3 regions of the Streptomyces sp. NPDC050617 genome follow, and region 2 is predicted to be linked to each of the others. Evidence: riboswitches for the same ligand, from Rfam matches in the RefSeq annotation. Region 2 holds a riboswitch; each other region holds the start of a gene.

Region 1 (5,189 bases), on a different contig from region 2:
CAGCAGCGCCAGGAACGCCGAGCCCGCGACGACGGTCGGCAGCACGAAGGGGACGGTGACCACGGCGCGCAGCAGCTGCTTGCCGGGGAAGTCGAAGCGGGCGAAGACGTACGCGCCGGGGAGCGCGAGGGCGAGGGTCAGCGCGGTGGACGCGGCGGCCTGCCAGGTGGTGAACCACAGGACGTGCCCGATCCGCGGGTCGCCGAGCACCTCCGTGATCCGGCCGAACTGCCACTGCCCGCCGTCCTTCAGCCCGCGGGCGACGATCGCCGCGACGGGGTAGGCGAAGAAGACGGCGAAGAACACGAAGGGCACGGCCATCAGCGCGAGCCGCGACGCGGTGCCGCGCGCGGCGGCCTTCCGGTCCGCCGCGCGGCCGGGGCCGGGCTCCTGTGGCGCGTTCCCCGGAGGCTCTACTTCAGGACGAGCGACGACCACGACTTGACCCACTGCTCACGGTTCTTGGCGATCTTCTCCGGGGCCAGGGTCTCGGGGTCGGAGATCTTCGCGCCGTACTTCGTGAACACCTCGGGGAGCTTCGCGTCCTGGTTCGCCGGCTTGACGAACATCTGGAGCGGCATATCCTCCTGGAACTCCTTGCTCACCAGGAAGTCGAGGAGCGCCTTGCCGCCCTCGGTGTTCTTCGCCCCGTTCAGCAGCCCCGCGAATTCGATCTGCCGGAAGCACGTGCCGGTCGCGACCCCGGTGGGGCCCTCCTTCGGCTGCGGCTTCGCGTCCAGCACCTCGGCGGGCGGGCTGGAGGCGTAGGAGACGACGAGCGGCTTGTCGCCCTTGGCCTTCTTGCCGGCGGCGGAGCCGGAGAACCGCTGGTTGTACGCCTGCTCCCAGCCGTCCACGACCTCGACGCCGTTGCTCTTGAGCCGCTGCCAGTACTTCTGCCAGCCGTCCTCGCCGTACTTGGCGACGGTGCCGAGCTGGAAGGCGAGGCCGGGGGACGAGGTGGCGACGTTCTCGGTGACGAGGAGGTTCTTGTACTCCGGCTTGACCAGATCGTCGAAGGACTGCGGCGGCGCGAGGTCGTGGTCCTTGAAGTACGCCCGGTCGTAGTTGACGCAGATGTCCCCGGTGTCGACGGGGGTGGCGCGGTGCTTCGCGGCGTCGAGCTGGAGATCGCGCGGCACCCGGTCCAGCCCCTTGGCCTCGTACGGCGTGAACAGGCCGTTGTCGAGGGCGCGCGAGAGGAGGGTGTTGTCGACGCCGAAGAAGACGTCCCCCTGCGGGTGCGACTTCGAGAGGATCGCCTGGTTGACGGCCGCGCCCGCGTCGCCGCTCTTGACGACCCGGACCTTGTAACCGGTCTTCTCGGTGAACTCGGCGAGCACGGACTTCGAGGCGTTGAACGAGTCGTGCGAGACGAGGGTGACCGTCTTGGAGTCCGATCCCTCCGACGACCCGGAGCCGCCGCAGGCGGCGAGCACGGTGACGCCGAGGGCGCCGACGACCGCGGCGCCGATGGCACGCCGGATATTGCTGTTCATGAGTGAGCTGACTCCCTACGCCGGTATGACCCGGATCAGGTCCGAGGGTCTGCGGCCGGGCCGCACTCTCAGCGCTCTGTGCGCTCCCCTGTCGGATTGTTCAATTGTGCGAAAGCACCATATCAGCGCTCGGAAGCGGCCAATTGTCCGCAGGCTCCGTCGATCTCCTGGCCCCGCGTGTCGCGTACGGTCACGGGCACGCCGTGGGCCGCGATCGCCTCGACGAACGCCTTCTCGTCCTCGGGCCGCGACGCGGTCCACTTGGAGCCGGGCGTCGGGTTGAGCGGGATGAGGTTGACGTGCACCCGCTTGCCCTTGAGCAGCCGCCCGAGCAGGTCGCCGCGCCACGCCTGGTCGTTGATGTCGCGGATCAGCGCGTACTCGATGGAGATGCGGCGGCCGGACTTCTCCGCGTACTCCCAGGCGGCGTCGAGGACCTCGCGCACCTTCCACCGGGTGTTGACCGGCACGAGCGTGTCGCGCAGCTCGTCGTCGGGGGCGTGCAGGGAGACCGCGAGGCGGCACTTGAAGCCCTCGTCGGCGAAGCGCAGCATCGCGGGGACGAGGCCCACGGTGGAGACGGTGATGCCGCGCTGCGAGAGGCCGAGCCCGTCCGGCTCGGGGTCCGTGAGCCGGCGGATCGCGCCCACGACGCGCTTGTAGTTGGCCAGCGGCTCGCCCATCCCCATGAAGACGATGTTGGACAGCCGCGCCGGCCCGCCGGGCACCTCCCCGTCGCGCAAGGCGCGCATGCCGTCAACGATCTGGTGGACGATCTCCGCGGTGGACAGATTCCGGTCCAGCCCGGCCTGGCCGGTGGCGCAGAACGGGCAGTTCATTCCGCAGCCCGCCTGCGACGAGATGCACATGGTGACCCGGTCCGGATAGCGCATCAGCACGGACTCGACGAGCGTGCCGTCGTGCAGCTTCCAGAGCGTCTTGCGGGTGGTGTCGTCGTCGCACGAGATGTGCCGCAGCACGGTCATCAGCTCCGGCAGCATCTCCGCCGCCAGCCTCTCGCGCGCCGCCGCGGGGATGTCGGTCCACTGCGCGGGGTCGTGCGCGTACCGCGCGAAGTAGTGCTGCGACAGCTGCTTGGCGCGGAACGGCTTCTCGCCGATCGCGGCCACGGCCTCGCGGCGCTCGGCGGGGCTGAGGTCGGCGAGATGCCGCGGCGGCTTCTTGGCTCCGCGCGGCGCGACGAAAGTGAGTTCTCCGGGTGCAGGCATGGTCCATCCAGTGTCGCAGACATCCGCGAAGGGGCCCGCCGCCCTGTGGACAACGGACCCCTCGCTGGACAAGACGCGGGAAAGACGCAGGTCAGCCGCTGCCGACGAAGATCACCATGAGCAGCCACACCACGGGCGCGGTGGGCAGCAGGGAGTCCAGCCGATCCATGATCCCGCCGTGCCCCGGCAGCAGCGTGCCCATGTCCTTGATGCCGAGATCCCGCTTGATCATGGACTCGCCGAGGTCGCCGAGGGTGGCGCTGGCCGCGACCGCGCAGCCGAGCAGCAGCCCGTGCCACCAGGTCCCGTCGTCGATCAGGTACTGCATGCACAGCGCGCCCGCCACCATCGCGAAGGCGACCGCGCCGACGAGCCCCTCGCGCGTCTTTCCGGGGCTGATCCGCGGCGCGAGCTTGTTCTTGCCGAACTTCCAGCCCACCGCGTACGCCCCGGTGTCGCTGACGACCGTCAGCACGAGGAAGGTCAGCACCCGCCACGCGCCGTCGTCCGCGGCGAGCATCAGCGCCACGAACGTGGCGAGGAAGGGCACGTAGAACGCCGCGAAGATGCCCGCCGTGACATCCCGCAGATAGTCCTCGGGCGGCTCCGTCATCCGCCATACGAGCACGGCGAGCGCGGTGAAGGCCATGGCCACCCACGCGCCCTCCGGACCGTCGAGATAGCCGGCGATGACCATGGCGGCCCCGCCGACCGCGAGCGGCGCCAGCGGGGCCTTGATCGCCTTCTTCTCCGACAGCCGGGAGGTCAGCTCCCACAGCCCGACGACGACGGCGACCGCTATCACGCCGAGGAAGACGGGCTTGTAGATGAACAGGGAGGCGATGATGACCGCGCCCAGCCCCAGGCCCACCCCTATGGCCGCCCGCAGGTCACGGCCCGCGCTCTTCTTCACGGGCGCGGCGGCGGGCTCCGGCGCCGCGGGAACGGGCTCGGGCACCGGAGCGGGCTCCTGCTCCCCGTGGAAGGCCTCACCACGGAACTGTTCGTCACGGAACCGCTCTTCACGGAACTCTTCATCGCGGAACAGGGGGCCGCCGAGGTAAGCGGCCCCCTTCTCGCGGTCGTCCTGATCTCCGCCTGCGTCGGGCACGATGGGCATGGGCCGAGTCTGCGCCGCGTCGCCCATGTCGTGCACGGGACCCGCCGGACGAGCCGGTCCCCGGTCGGTCGGCCCCCGGTATCCGGCGCTCGGCGGGGCCCCCCAGGAAGAGTCGTTCATCAGACCTCGAGCAGCTCGGCTTCCTTGTGCTTGAGCAACTCGTCCACCTGCGTGACGTACTTCGCGGTGGTGTCGTCGAGCTCCTTCTCCGCGCGGCGGACCTCGTCCTCGCCGGACTCCTTGTCCTTGACGAGCTTGTCGAGGGTCTCCTTGGCCTTGCGGCGCACCGAGCGGATCGAGACCTTCGAGTCCTCGGCCTTGCCCTTGGCGACCTTGATGTACTGGCGGCGCCGGTCCTCGGTCAGCTCCGGGAACGTCACCCGGATGATGGTGCCGTCGTTGCTCGGGTTGACGCCCAGATCCGAGTCGCGGATCGCCTGCTCGATGTTGCGCAGCGCGCTCTTGTCGAACGGGGTCACCACGGCCATCCGCGGCTCCGGCACCGAGAACGACGCCAGCTGGTTGATCGGGGTCAGCGCGCCGTAGTAGTCCGCCACGATCTTGTTGAACATCGCCGGGTGCGCACGCCCCGTACGGATCGCCGCGAAGTCCTCCTTGGCGACCACGACGGCCTTCTCCATCTTCTCCTCGGCCTCGAGGAGGATCTCTTCGATCACCACTTGCTCCTGGTGTTATCAGTAAGCAGAGCCTCGCCCCTGCGCGCGTCTTCTCCTGCACGGTGTCCGACCGGCAGGCCGTTGTCCATCCCCGTGCCGCGCATCTCCCGCGGCGGGGGGTTGCCGTCGTGGCCGCACGGTCCCGGATGGGGGTCGCGTGCCGCTCGTACGGCCGTACGAGCCGTCAGGCCCGGGTACCCCGGTCGCTCACGAGCGTGCCGATCTTCTCACCCTTCACGGCACGCGCGATGTTGCCCTCAGCGAGCAGCTCGAAGACGAGGATCGGGAGCTGGTTGTCCATGCACAGGGTGATGGCCGTGGCGTCGGCGACCTTGAGCCCGCGGGAGATGACCTCGCCGTACTCCAGCGCGTCGAACTTCACCGCGTCCGGGTTCTTCTTCGGGTCGGAGTCGTAGACCCCGTCCACGCCGTTCTTGCCCATCAGCAGGCACTCGGCGTCGATCTCCAGCGCGCGCTGGGCGGCGGTGGTGTCGGTCGAGAAGTACGGCATCCCCATGCCGGCGCCGAAGATGACGACGCGGCCCTTCTCCAGGTGCCGCACCGCCCGCAGCGGAATGTACGGCTCCGCGACCTGGCCCATGGTGATGGCGGTCTGGACGCGGGAGTCGATGCCCTCCTTCTCCAGGAAGTCCTGGAGGGCCAG
Region 2 (5,189 bases):
AGCGCCTCGTTCGGCTCGGCGACCCGCCACATGAGTTTGAAGAGACCGATCAGGATGACCACTGCGGCGACGACGATCCCCGCCACGATGCCGATCAGCATGCGCTCACGCCCCCTTTGCCGGGTCCCTGAAGGGACCCGCGATCACAAAAGTCTGCTCCCGCCCGGCGCCCCGGTGCAGGCGCATCCGCATCCTTGGTGCGCTTTTGATACATCACCCATAAGCGGCCATGACGTAGACCGTGCGCGGTGGTTGATACTCCACGACCAGCACCACCGTGCCCCGCTCCAGCCGCTCGCCCGGCTCCACCGCGTACGCGAGAAAGGCTTCGGAGCCGCCCCGCACCCGCACCATCACCTCGCCGACCAGCCCCGGCCCGACCGTCCCCGTCACCCTGCCCTGCTCGCCGACCACCGGCAGCCCCCCGATCGCTTGGTGCGGCGGCCACGCCCGCTCCCCTGGCCAAACCGCTGTCCCCGCCGTCCCCGCTGTCCCCGTCCCCACGGTCACTTGGCGCGGCGTCGCCTGCCGCCCCGCGTCGCGGACCTTGCCCCTGTCCTCGCCCCGGCCCTCACCCCAGTACTCGTATTGTGCCGGTCGGCACTGACAACGAGGGCGGCCAGCGCGGTGGTGACGGGAACCGAGGCCACCAGCCCGATGGAGCCCACCAGGGTCCGTACGATCTCCTCCGAGACGATCTCGCTGGTCGCGACCGTTCCCACCCCGCTGTCCGCGATCGAGAACAGCAGCAGCAACGGCAGCGAGGCGCCCGCGTAGGCCAGTACGAGCGTGTTGACGACGGACGCGATGTGGTCCCGCCCGATGCGCATCCCGGCCCCGTACAGCTTGCGCCAACTCGCCGCCGGGTCCGCCTCCTTCAGCTCCCACACCGCGGAGGTCTGAGTGACCGTCACATCGTCGAGCACGCCCAGCGAGCCGATGATGACCCCGGCCAGCAGCAGCCCGCGGATCTCGATGTGCGGATAGAGGCCGTGCACCAGCCCCGTCTGGTCGTCGGTGTCCCCCGTCAGCTGCGCCCAGTCGATGAAGACCGAGCCGAGCAGGCCGATGACCATCAGGGACAGCAGGGTGCCGAGGACCGCCACGGACGTACGGGCCGTCAGGCCGTGGCACAGGTAGAGCGCGATCAGCATGATCGCGCTGCCGCCGACCACCGCGACGAGCAGCGGGTTCGACCCTTGCAGAATCGCGGGCAGGATGAACAGCGTCAGCACACCGAAGCTGATGGCCAGCGCCACGAGCGCGAAGAGGCCGCGGAGCCGTCCGACGACCACGACGGCGAGCGCGAAGACGGCGCCGAGCAGCGCCATCGGCAGGGTGCGGTCCACGTCGGTGACGGAGTACTGGAGATCCTTCGGGGCCTTCGGCGCGTACGCGAGGACGACCTCCTGGCCGACCGAGTAGCGGCGCGAGGCGCTCGGCTGGACGATCTCGGTGAAGGGGCGGCCCTTGTCCTTGCCGGAGGTGACTTCGAGGGTGGCCTTCTCGCACTTCTTCCCGGATGCGGCCCCGCTGCCAGCCGCCTCCGGCCCCGTCTCCGGTCCCGTCCCCGGAGGCGGCTGTCCGTTTCCGCCGCCGGGCGGCGGCGCCTGCGCCTGCGCGCCCACATCCGCGCAGCTCACCTCCTCGATCTTCACCACGCGGCCCGATTCCGTCTGCTGGTCGAACCCCAGCCCGCTGTGCTGGTGCGGCGGGGTCCCGCCGGGCCACAGCACCACGAGCCCGGCCACGACGGCGACGGCGAAGGGGATGAGCACGGCGGCGATGACCTTGCGCAGCCGGCCGGAGACGGGAGCGGCCGGCCCGTGGCCGTGCGAGTGCCCGTGGCTGTGGCTGTGGCTGTGGGGCTGCGGGTGCCCCTGGGCTTGCTGAGGCGCGGGGACCTGCGGGTGTGCGGGATCCTGAGGATGCGCCGGATCCTGCGGGTGCGCCGGGGGATCGGGCTGGGTGCGTGTCACCGCCCGATCATCGCAAGGCCCCCTGGCCGCCGGGGGCGGCGAACCGTTAGCGTAGTGACACCTTTGCAATCGCGGGAGCTCGGAGCACCGGGCTGAGAGGGCGCTGAACTCCGTACGGGACGTACGGAAGCCGCTGCGTCGACCGCCGAACCTGTTACCGGGTAATGCCGGCGTAGGGAGTTGGGTCTTATGACCTCGCAGCAGGATGCACGCACGCCTGAAACCAGCGGCTCCGAGGGGAGCGGCGGCTCCGCCGAGCTCGGCTGGCACAAGGACCACGTGACCGGATCGCGCCCGGACCTGCGGGTTCCGGTGCGCCGGGTGCACCTCACCAATGGCCGGGACGTGCGGCTGTACGACACGTCCGGCCCGTACACCGACCCGGCCGTCGAGACGGACGTCCGGCGCGGCCTCGCGCCGCTCCGGGAGAACTGGATCATCGGCCGCGGCGACACCGAGGAGTACGCCGGGCGCCCGCTGCGCCCGGAGGACGACGGCCTCAAGCACACCACCCCGCGCGGTGGCCTCAAGAACCTCGACGCGGTCTTCCCCGGCCGCCCGCGCCAGCCCCGTCGGGGCCACGGCGGACGGGCCGTCACGCAGCTCGCGTACGCCCGGCGCGGCGAGATCACGGCGGAGATGGAGTACGTCGCGATCCGCGAGAACGTCGACCCCGAGACCGTACGGGAGGAGATCGCGGCGGGCCGGGCCGTACTGCCGGCCAACGTGAACCACCCGGAGATCGAGCCGATGATCATCGGCAAGAAGTTCCTGGTCAAGGTCAACGCCAACATCGGCAACTCCGCCGTCACCTCCTCCATCGAGGAGGAGGTGGAGAAGATGACCTGGGCGACCCGCTGGGGCGCCGACACGGTCATGGACCTCTCCACCGGCCGCAACATCCACACCACCCGCGAGTGGGTGCTGCGCAACTCCCCCGTGCCGATCGGCACCGTGCCGCTCTACCAGGCGCTGGAGAAGGTCGACGGCAAGGCCGAGGAGCTGACCTGGGAGATCTACAAGGACACGGTCATCGAACAGGCCGAGCAGGGCGTGGACTACATGACCGTCCACGCGGGCGTGCTGCTGCGGTACGTGCCGCTGACCGCGCGCCGCAAGACCGGCATCGTCTCGCGCGGCGGCTCGATCATGGCCGCGTGGTGCCTGGCGCACCACAAGGAGTCGTTCCTGTACGAGAACTTCGAGGAACTGTGCTCGATCCTCGCCTCGTACGACGTCACGTACTCGCTCGGGGACGGGCTGCGCCCCGGCTGCATCGCGGACGCCAACGACGAGGCGCAGTTCGCGGAGTTGCGTACGCTCGGCGAGCTGAACTCCATCGCCAAGCGGCACGGCGTGCAGACCATGATCGAGGGCCCGGGGCACGTCCCGATGCACAAGATCAAGGAGAACATCGACCTCCAGCAGGAGATCTGCGAGGAGGCCCCGTTCTACACGCTCGGCCCGCTGACCACGGACGTCGCCCCCGCCTACGACCACATCACCTCGGGCATCGGCGCGGCGATGATTGCCTGGTGGGGCACCGCGATGCTCTGCTACGTGACCCCCAAGGAGCACCTCGGCCTCCCGGACCGGGACGACGTGAAGACCGGCGTGATCACGTACAAGATCGCTGCCCATGCGGCGGACCTGGCCAAGGGGCACCCCGGCGCCCAGGAATGGGACGACGCGCTCTCCGACGCGCGCTTCGAGTTCCGCTGGGAGGACCAGTTCAACCTGGCCCTCGACCCGGTCACCGCGCGGGAGTTCCACGACCAGACCCTCCCGGCCGAGCCGGCGAAGACCGCGCACTTCTGCTCCATGTGCGGTCCCAAGTTCTGCTCGATGAAGATCTCCCAGGACATCCGCCGTGAACACGGTGGGGAGCTGGCCCTCGACGCCGAGGCCGAGGCGGGGATGGCGGAGAAGTCACGGGAGTTCGCGGCGGCGGGCAACCGCGTGTACCTGCCGATCGCGGACTGACGCACCGTACGGCCACGGCCGTACGTTCCTTGCCGTACGTCCATCGCTGTACGTCCGCTTCCATACGGAATACGGACGTACGTACAGCCGGGCCCGTAGCCGCGACCTTCTCTCGCGGCTGCGGGCCCTTCGGCCGTGCCCGCCCCCTCCCGGCCGTGCCCGCCCCCTCCCCGTCGGGTCACGCCCCTCAGAGGCGGAGCAGCAAGTGGTCGACCAGTTCGTCGACGTATTCCGGGTCGTAGGGGGAGACCCCGAAGAGGACGCGGACGTATATGGGGGCCAGGATGTGGTCGACGACGTCCATGAACTCCGGCGCGCGTTCGCCGCGGGCTCGGGCCCGCTCGAGCATGGTGTCCATCTGGCGCTTGCGCTCCAGGAGGAAGTCGTCGCGGGCCCGCTCGCCGCTCTGGCCGCCCACGGAGAGGGAGACGACCAGGCGCAGGACCGCCAGGCCGTCGGGGCCGGTGACGTCGCGCGCGACGTGGGCCGCGTAGGTGCGCAGGTCGTCCCTGAGGTTGCCGGTGTCGGGGATCGGTGACTGGGCGGTCAGCCAGGAGATCGCCACGTCCGTGGTCAGGGCTTCGAGATTGCCCCAGCGGCGGTAGACGCTCGTGTCGGCCACGCCCGCGCGGGCCGCGACCTCGCCGACGGTGAAGTTGCCGTAGCCGCGCTCGGCGACCAGGGCGATGACGGCCTGGTGCACTGCCGCGCGGACGCGGGCGCTGCGGCCGCCCGGTCGGCGGGCCCGCTCCTGTTCTTCCTCTTCCTTCATGGTCCCCATTCTAGCCCTTAAGGCAGCTGAGACTTGCGTTTGTCATCCGCATGGGTCTAACGTCGTCGTTAACGCAGTCACCAACCACTTTTAGGAGGGGTCATGAAGCCCGTCTTCTTCCCGGAGAACAGCCAGTTCTGGTTCGAGACGCTGCGAGTCTTCGGGCACAGCGCCTACGGAGGCGGCGACTTCGGCGAGGCGGCGGTCGTCGCCGAGCGCATCACCCCCGGTGACTACGACAGCTGGCACGACGAGTGGTTCGCCATGGGCGAGCGCGTGGCGGCCGTCGCACGCAAGGCCAAGGCCGGCGGGCACCGGATCAGCGCCCGCGACGCCTTCCTGCGGGCCTCGAACTACTACCGCAGCGCCGAGTTCTTCCTGCACGGCAACCCCGACGACCCCCGCATCCTGGCCGCGTACGACGCCTCGGTCGCCTGCTTCCGCGAGGCCGCCGC
Region 3 (5,189 bases), on a different contig from region 2:
GCGGGCGCTGGGGCGGCTGAGCCCGCTGCGCCTCCCGCGAGTCCTGCGGCATCGGTGGCGGCTGTGGCACCTGTGGCGGCCATGCGGCGGTTTCCCCCCGGGTCGGCGGTGTACGGGCCGAGGCTCGGGGCCCCGGCCCGTACACCGGACGGTTGGACATGCGATGGATGTGCGGCTGTGGGCCGATCCGCCCAGGGACGGCGGATCAGCCGGCGAGCGCCGTGCTCGGCGGGATCGGGCGGCGGTCGCCCGGCCCCGGCGTCATCAGACGGCGAGCGCCTGGGCCCGGCGCTTCACCTCCGTGCCGCGATTCTCGCGCAGGGCCTGCGCCGGGGTCCCCGGCAGGGTCGGGTCGGGGGTGAAGAGCCACTCCAGCATCTCCACATCGCTGAAGCCGTCGTCCCGCAGGAGCGTCAGGGTGCCGGCCAGGCCCTTGACGACCTTGGCGTCGCCGATGAAGTCGGCGGGCACCTGGAGCACCCTGTTCTCGCCACGGCGCACCGCGATCACCTGGCCTTCCTTGACCAGCTGCCGGACGCGCGTCACCTCGACGCCGAGCCGTTCGGCGATGTCGGGCAGGTTGAGCCAGGCGGGGACGAGAGCATCGATCTTTGCGTCAATCTCGGTCACGGGACAAGCCTGCCATCTAGGACTGACAGTCGGTAGCCGGGAGGTCTCGGGACGCGCGGCGCCCGTGTCGCGCCCCGGCCCAGCGCACCGCCACGCGCGCGTGCCCGCTGGGGCAGGACACGCGCGCGTACCCCCTGGCAGAGGCCACGCGCGCGTACCGCCCCGAAACGCGGTGCGGTCCCACGGGCGGAACGGCCTCAGACCGTCGCGACCGCAGGACCGGGACGGCCTCAGACCGTCGCGTCCGCGGGACCGGGACGGCCTCAGACCGTCGCGTCCGCAGGACCGGGACGGCCTCAGACCGTCGCGGACTTCAGCGGCACCGACGGGTCGGCGGCCTGCCGCTGGTCCAGCCGGGCGCCGCGCTCGATGAGCTTGCGGCCCTGGGCCAGGTCGCGGGGGCGGCCGACCGCGAGCAGCGCGACCAGGACGCCCTCGCGCAGCCAGCACACCGACCAGGCGGCGGTGCCGGGGTCGCCGCGCCACAGGAGTTCGTCGGCGGCGGCGTGGTGCCCCGCGTACTGCACGAACCGGCCGAACTGCTCGGACCAGAAGTACGGCACCGGGTCGTACAGCGGCCCTTCCGCCTCGCCGCGCGCGATGTTGGCGGCGACGGTGCGCGGCCCCTGGAGCGCGTTGTCCCAGTGGTGCACCAGCAGCCGCTCGGCGTAGCGGGCGGACGGGAAGGAGGCGCAGTCGCCGACCGCGTAGACGTCCGGGAGGCTGGTGCGCAGCCGCTCGTCGGTGACCACGGACCGGTCCGGGGCCAGCTCGATGCCGGTGCCCGCCAGCCAGCCGGTGGCCGGGCGCGCGCCGATGCCGACGACCACCGCGCCGGCCGTCAGCCGGGTGCCGTCGTCCAGCAGCACGCTGCCCTCGGAGAGGGAGACGACGCGGGCGCCGGTGAGCAGTTCGGCGCCGCAGTCCGCGTACCAGCCCGCCATGTGGGCGGCGACCTCGGCGGGGAGGGCGCCCGCGAGCGGCCGGTCCGCGGCCTCCACGACGGTGACCTTGCAGCCCGCCTCACGGGCGGCGGTCGCGAACTCCGCGCCGATCCAGCCCGCCCCGACCACCACGATGTCGTGCTGGTCGGCGAGGACCGGGCGCAGCCGGACCGCGTCGTCCAGGGTGCGCAGCAGGTGGATGCCGGGGATGCCCTCGCTGCCGGGCAGGACGACGGGCTCGGCGCCGGTGGCGATGACGAGCCGGTCGTAGGGCTCGGGGCCGTCGGCGGTGTCCAGGACGCGTTCGGCGGGCCGCAGCCCGGTGACCTCGCGGCCCAGCCGCAGGTCGATGCCGAGGGAGTCGAAGTCCACCTCGAAGGCGGAGCCCTCGGACTTGCCGAGCAGCACGGCCTTGGAGAGCGGCGGTCGGTCGTAGGGCTGATGGGGCTCCGCGCCGAGCAGCGAGATCGCGCCCGTCCAGCCCTGTTCGCGGAGGGCGACGGCGGTCTGTACCCCGGCCACGCCCGCGCCGACGATCACGACGCGACGCCGGTCACTGGTGGTATTCGTCTGATCGCTCACCAGCTCACTGTATGGCTGCGGGCCTGCTGGGCCGGAGCGTCGCGCAGAGAGATCTCCACCACAACCGGGGCCCGCGGCGGCCCGGTTGCGCGCCCGGCCGGGCCCCGGCCCGTATCGGACGCTCCCTTTCGGCCGATTCGGGGCGCGTACTAGGGTGACCGGGGTAGAGCACTCGCGGGAGCCCGGACGGACCGGGCTGAGAGGGAGGCTGGACGGCCTCCGACCGTACGAACCTGATCCGGGTCATGCCGGCGAAGGGAGGGGCTGGACGCCCATGCACGCGTCTTCTTCGAAGCCACCGGGACGGGGAACGGCCTCCTGTGACGTCCTCGTCATCGGCGGCGGCGTCATCGGCCTGGTCACCGCCTGGCGCGCGGCCCAGCGCGGGCTGCGCACCGCCGTCGCGGACCCCGCGCCCGGCGGGGGCGCCGCGCAGGTCGCGGCCGGGATGCTGGCCGCCGTCACCGAACTGCACTACGGCGAGCAGGACCTGCTGGCCATCAATCTGGCCTCCGCGCGCCGCTATCCGGCGTTCGCGGCCGAGCTGACGGAGGCGAGCGGGCAGGAGATCGGCTACCGCGCCTGCGGCACGCTCGCCGTCGCCCTCGACGCCGACGACCGCGCCCACCTGCGGGAACTGCACGAGCTCCAGCAGCGCTCGGGGCTCGACTCGCAGTGGCTGTCGGGGCGCGAGTGCCGCCGTCTGGAGCCGATGCTCGCGCCGGGCGTGCGCGGCGGTGTGCGGGTCGACGGCGACCACCAGGCCGACCCGCGGCGCCTAGCCCGCGCCCTGCTGACGGCCTGCGAGCGCGCCGGAGTGGTCTTCCACCGTGCGGAGGCGCGGCGCCTGACGGTCGAGGCCGACCGGGCGACCGGCGCGGAGCTCTCCGACGGCGTCCGGGTCGCCGCGGACCGGACGGTGCTGGCGGCCGGCAGCCGCAGCGCGCTCCTCGCGGGCGTGCCCGAGCACGTGGTGCCCCCGGTCCGCCCGGTCAAGGGCCAGGTCCTGCGGCTGCGCGTGCCCGGCCCGTACGCGCCGTTCCTCTCCCGGACCGTACGGGCGGTGGTGCGCGGCGGCCCCGTCTACCTGGTGCCGCGCGAGAACGGCGAGCTGGTCCTGGGCGCGACCACCGAGGAGCTGGGCTGGGACACCACCGTCACCGCGGGCGGCGTGTACGAGCTGCTGCGCGACGCCCATGAGCTGGTGCCCGGCATCACGGAGCTGCCGCTCGTCGAGACCCGTGCCGGGCTGCGCCCCGCCTCCCCCGACAACGCCCCGCTGCTCGGGCCGACCGCCCTGCCCGGCCTCCTCACGGCCACCGGCCACTACCGCAACGGCGTCCTGCTGACCCCGTTCACCGGCGATGTGATGGCCGAGGCGCTGGCCGGCGACGGGCTGCCGACGGCGGCCCTGCCCTTCTCCCCGCAGCGTTTCCAGGCCCCCGCACCTCAGGAGCAGTCCGTATGACGCCCTCCCCGCCCGCCTCCGTCCGGCTCTCCCTCAACGGCGAGCCCCGCGAGGTCCCCGCCGATCTGACCCTGGACCGGCTGGTGGCCACGCTCACCACCGCGCACAGCGGCGTCGCCGCCGCCGTCAACGAGAGCGTCGTGCCGCGCGGCCAGTGGCAGGCCACCGCGCTCGGCGACGGCGACCGCGTCGAGGTCCTCACCGCGGTCCAGGGAGGCTGACATGACCGACACCGCGTTCCTCCCAGGGGCCCCCGCGACGGAAGCGGCCGGGGACCCGCTGACCATCGGCGGCGCCGCCTTCGGCTCCCGGCTGATCATGGGTACGGGCGGCGCGCCCAGCCTGGACGTGCTGGAGCGGTCCCTGCTCGCCTCCGGCACCGAGCTGACCACGGTGGCGATGCGCCGCCTGGACGCGACCGTGCGGGGTTCGGTGCTGTCGGTGCTCTCCCGGCTCGGCATCCGGGTGCTGCCGAACACCGCGGGGTGCTTCACCGCGGGCGAGGCCGTCCTCACCGCGCGGCTGGCCCGCGAGGCGCTCGGCACCGACTGGGTCAAGCTCGAAGTGGTCGCCGACGAGCGCACGCTGCTGCCCGATCCGATCGAGCTGCTGGACGCCGCCGAGACCCTCGTCGACGACGGCTTCACCGTGCTGCCGTACACCAACGACGACCCCGTGCTCGCCCGCAAGCTGGAGGACGCGGGGTGCGCCGCGATCATGCCGCTGGGCTCGCCCATCGGCTCCGGCCTGGGCATCCGCAACCCGCACAACTTCCAGCTGATCACCGAGCGCGCGGGCGTCCCGGTGATCCTGGACGCGGGCGCGGGCACCGCCTCCGACGCCGCGCTCGCCATGGAGCTGGGCTGCGCGGCGGTGATGCTCGCCTCGGCGGTGACCCGCGCGCAGGAGCCGGCGCTGATGGCGGCGGCCATGCGGCACGCGGTCGAGGCGGGCCGGCTGGCGTTCCGCGCGGGCCGCATCCCGCGCCGGCACTTCGCGCGGGCGTCCTCGGCGATGGAGGGCCTGGCGGAGCTGGACCCGGAGCGCCCGGCGTTCTGACCGGGCCGCCTGACCGGGCCGGAACGGACGCGTCCCCACGTCGGACCAGGCGCGTCCCCGCGTCCGACCAGGCGCGTCGCCGCGTCCGTACGCGCCCGACCGCTGGCCGTTCGGCTTCAGTTTCGCTTCAGTACGGCCGCGGCGGGCGCGCGGCGTCGGAGCTGTCGGTGACTGCTCGTAGACTCGTCTGCCGTGGATACGACCCTTCAGGACCCTCTCGTCGGGCAGCTGCTCGACGGCCGCTACCGAGTCGAGGCGCGCATCGCCGTCGGTGGCATGGCCACGGTCTACCGGGCCGTCGACACGCGGCTCGACCGCGTGCTCGCGCTCAAGGTGATGCACCCGGCGCTCGCCGCGGACGGCGCCTTCGTCGACCGGTTCATCCGGGAGGCGAAGTCGGTCGCGAGGCTCGCGCACCCCAATGTGGTGGGCGTCTTCGACCAGGGCACCGACGGCACGTACGTCTATCTCGCGATGGAGTACGTGGCCGGGTGCACGCTGCGCGA

The links. A riboswitch is a leader RNA that binds a small molecule or an ion and turns the genes downstream of it on or off. The one in region 2 is predicted to bind thiamine pyrophosphate.
Region 1: another riboswitch for thiamine pyrophosphate. It lies ahead of AB0I49_RS29085 (thiamine ABC transporter substrate-binding protein); the one in region 2 lies ahead of thiC (phosphomethylpyrimidine synthase ThiC).
Region 3: another riboswitch for thiamine pyrophosphate. It lies ahead of thiO (glycine oxidase ThiO); the one in region 2 lies ahead of thiC (phosphomethylpyrimidine synthase ThiC).

The regions. Positions count from the first base shown of each region.
Region 1 covers NZ_JBFAIS010000026.1:95,758-100,946, reverse strand. The annotation lists gene AB0I49_RS29090 (iron ABC transporter permease) at 1-321, opposite strand, end outside; gene AB0I49_RS29085 (thiamine ABC transporter substrate-binding protein) at 414-1,499, opposite strand; TPP riboswitch at 1,495-1,599, opposite strand; gene rlmN (23S rRNA (adenine(2503)-C(2))-methyltransferase RlmN) at 1,622-2,728, opposite strand; gene AB0I49_RS29075 (phosphatidate cytidylyltransferase) at 2,820-3,968, opposite strand; gene frr (ribosome recycling factor) at 3,968-4,525, opposite strand; gene pyrH (UMP kinase) at 4,710-5,189, opposite strand, start outside.
Region 2 covers NZ_JBFAIS010000002.1:307,977-313,165, reverse strand. The annotation lists gene AB0I49_RS03940 (SPFH domain-containing protein) at 1-101, opposite strand, end outside; gene AB0I49_RS03935 (hypothetical protein) at 214-414, opposite strand; gene AB0I49_RS03930 (YibE/F family protein) at 507-1,979, opposite strand; TPP riboswitch at 2,041-2,175, shown strand; gene thiC (phosphomethylpyrimidine synthase ThiC) at 2,169-3,962, shown strand; gene AB0I49_RS03920 (TetR/AcrR family transcriptional regulator) at 4,150-4,734, opposite strand; gene AB0I49_RS03915 (alpha/beta fold hydrolase) at 4,837-5,189, shown strand, end outside.
Region 3 covers NZ_JBFAIS010000032.1:10,911-16,099, forward strand. The annotation lists gene thiE (thiamine phosphate synthase) at 1-83, opposite strand, end outside; gene AB0I49_RS32090 (Rv2175c family DNA-binding protein) at 265-630, opposite strand; gene AB0I49_RS32095 (FAD-dependent oxidoreductase) at 927-2,156, opposite strand; TPP riboswitch at 2,321-2,433, shown strand; gene thiO (glycine oxidase ThiO) at 2,431-3,624, shown strand; gene thiS (sulfur carrier protein ThiS) at 3,621-3,845, shown strand; gene AB0I49_RS32110 (thiazole synthase) at 3,847-4,683, shown strand; gene pknB (Stk1 family PASTA domain-containing Ser/Thr kinase) at 4,876-5,189, shown strand, end outside.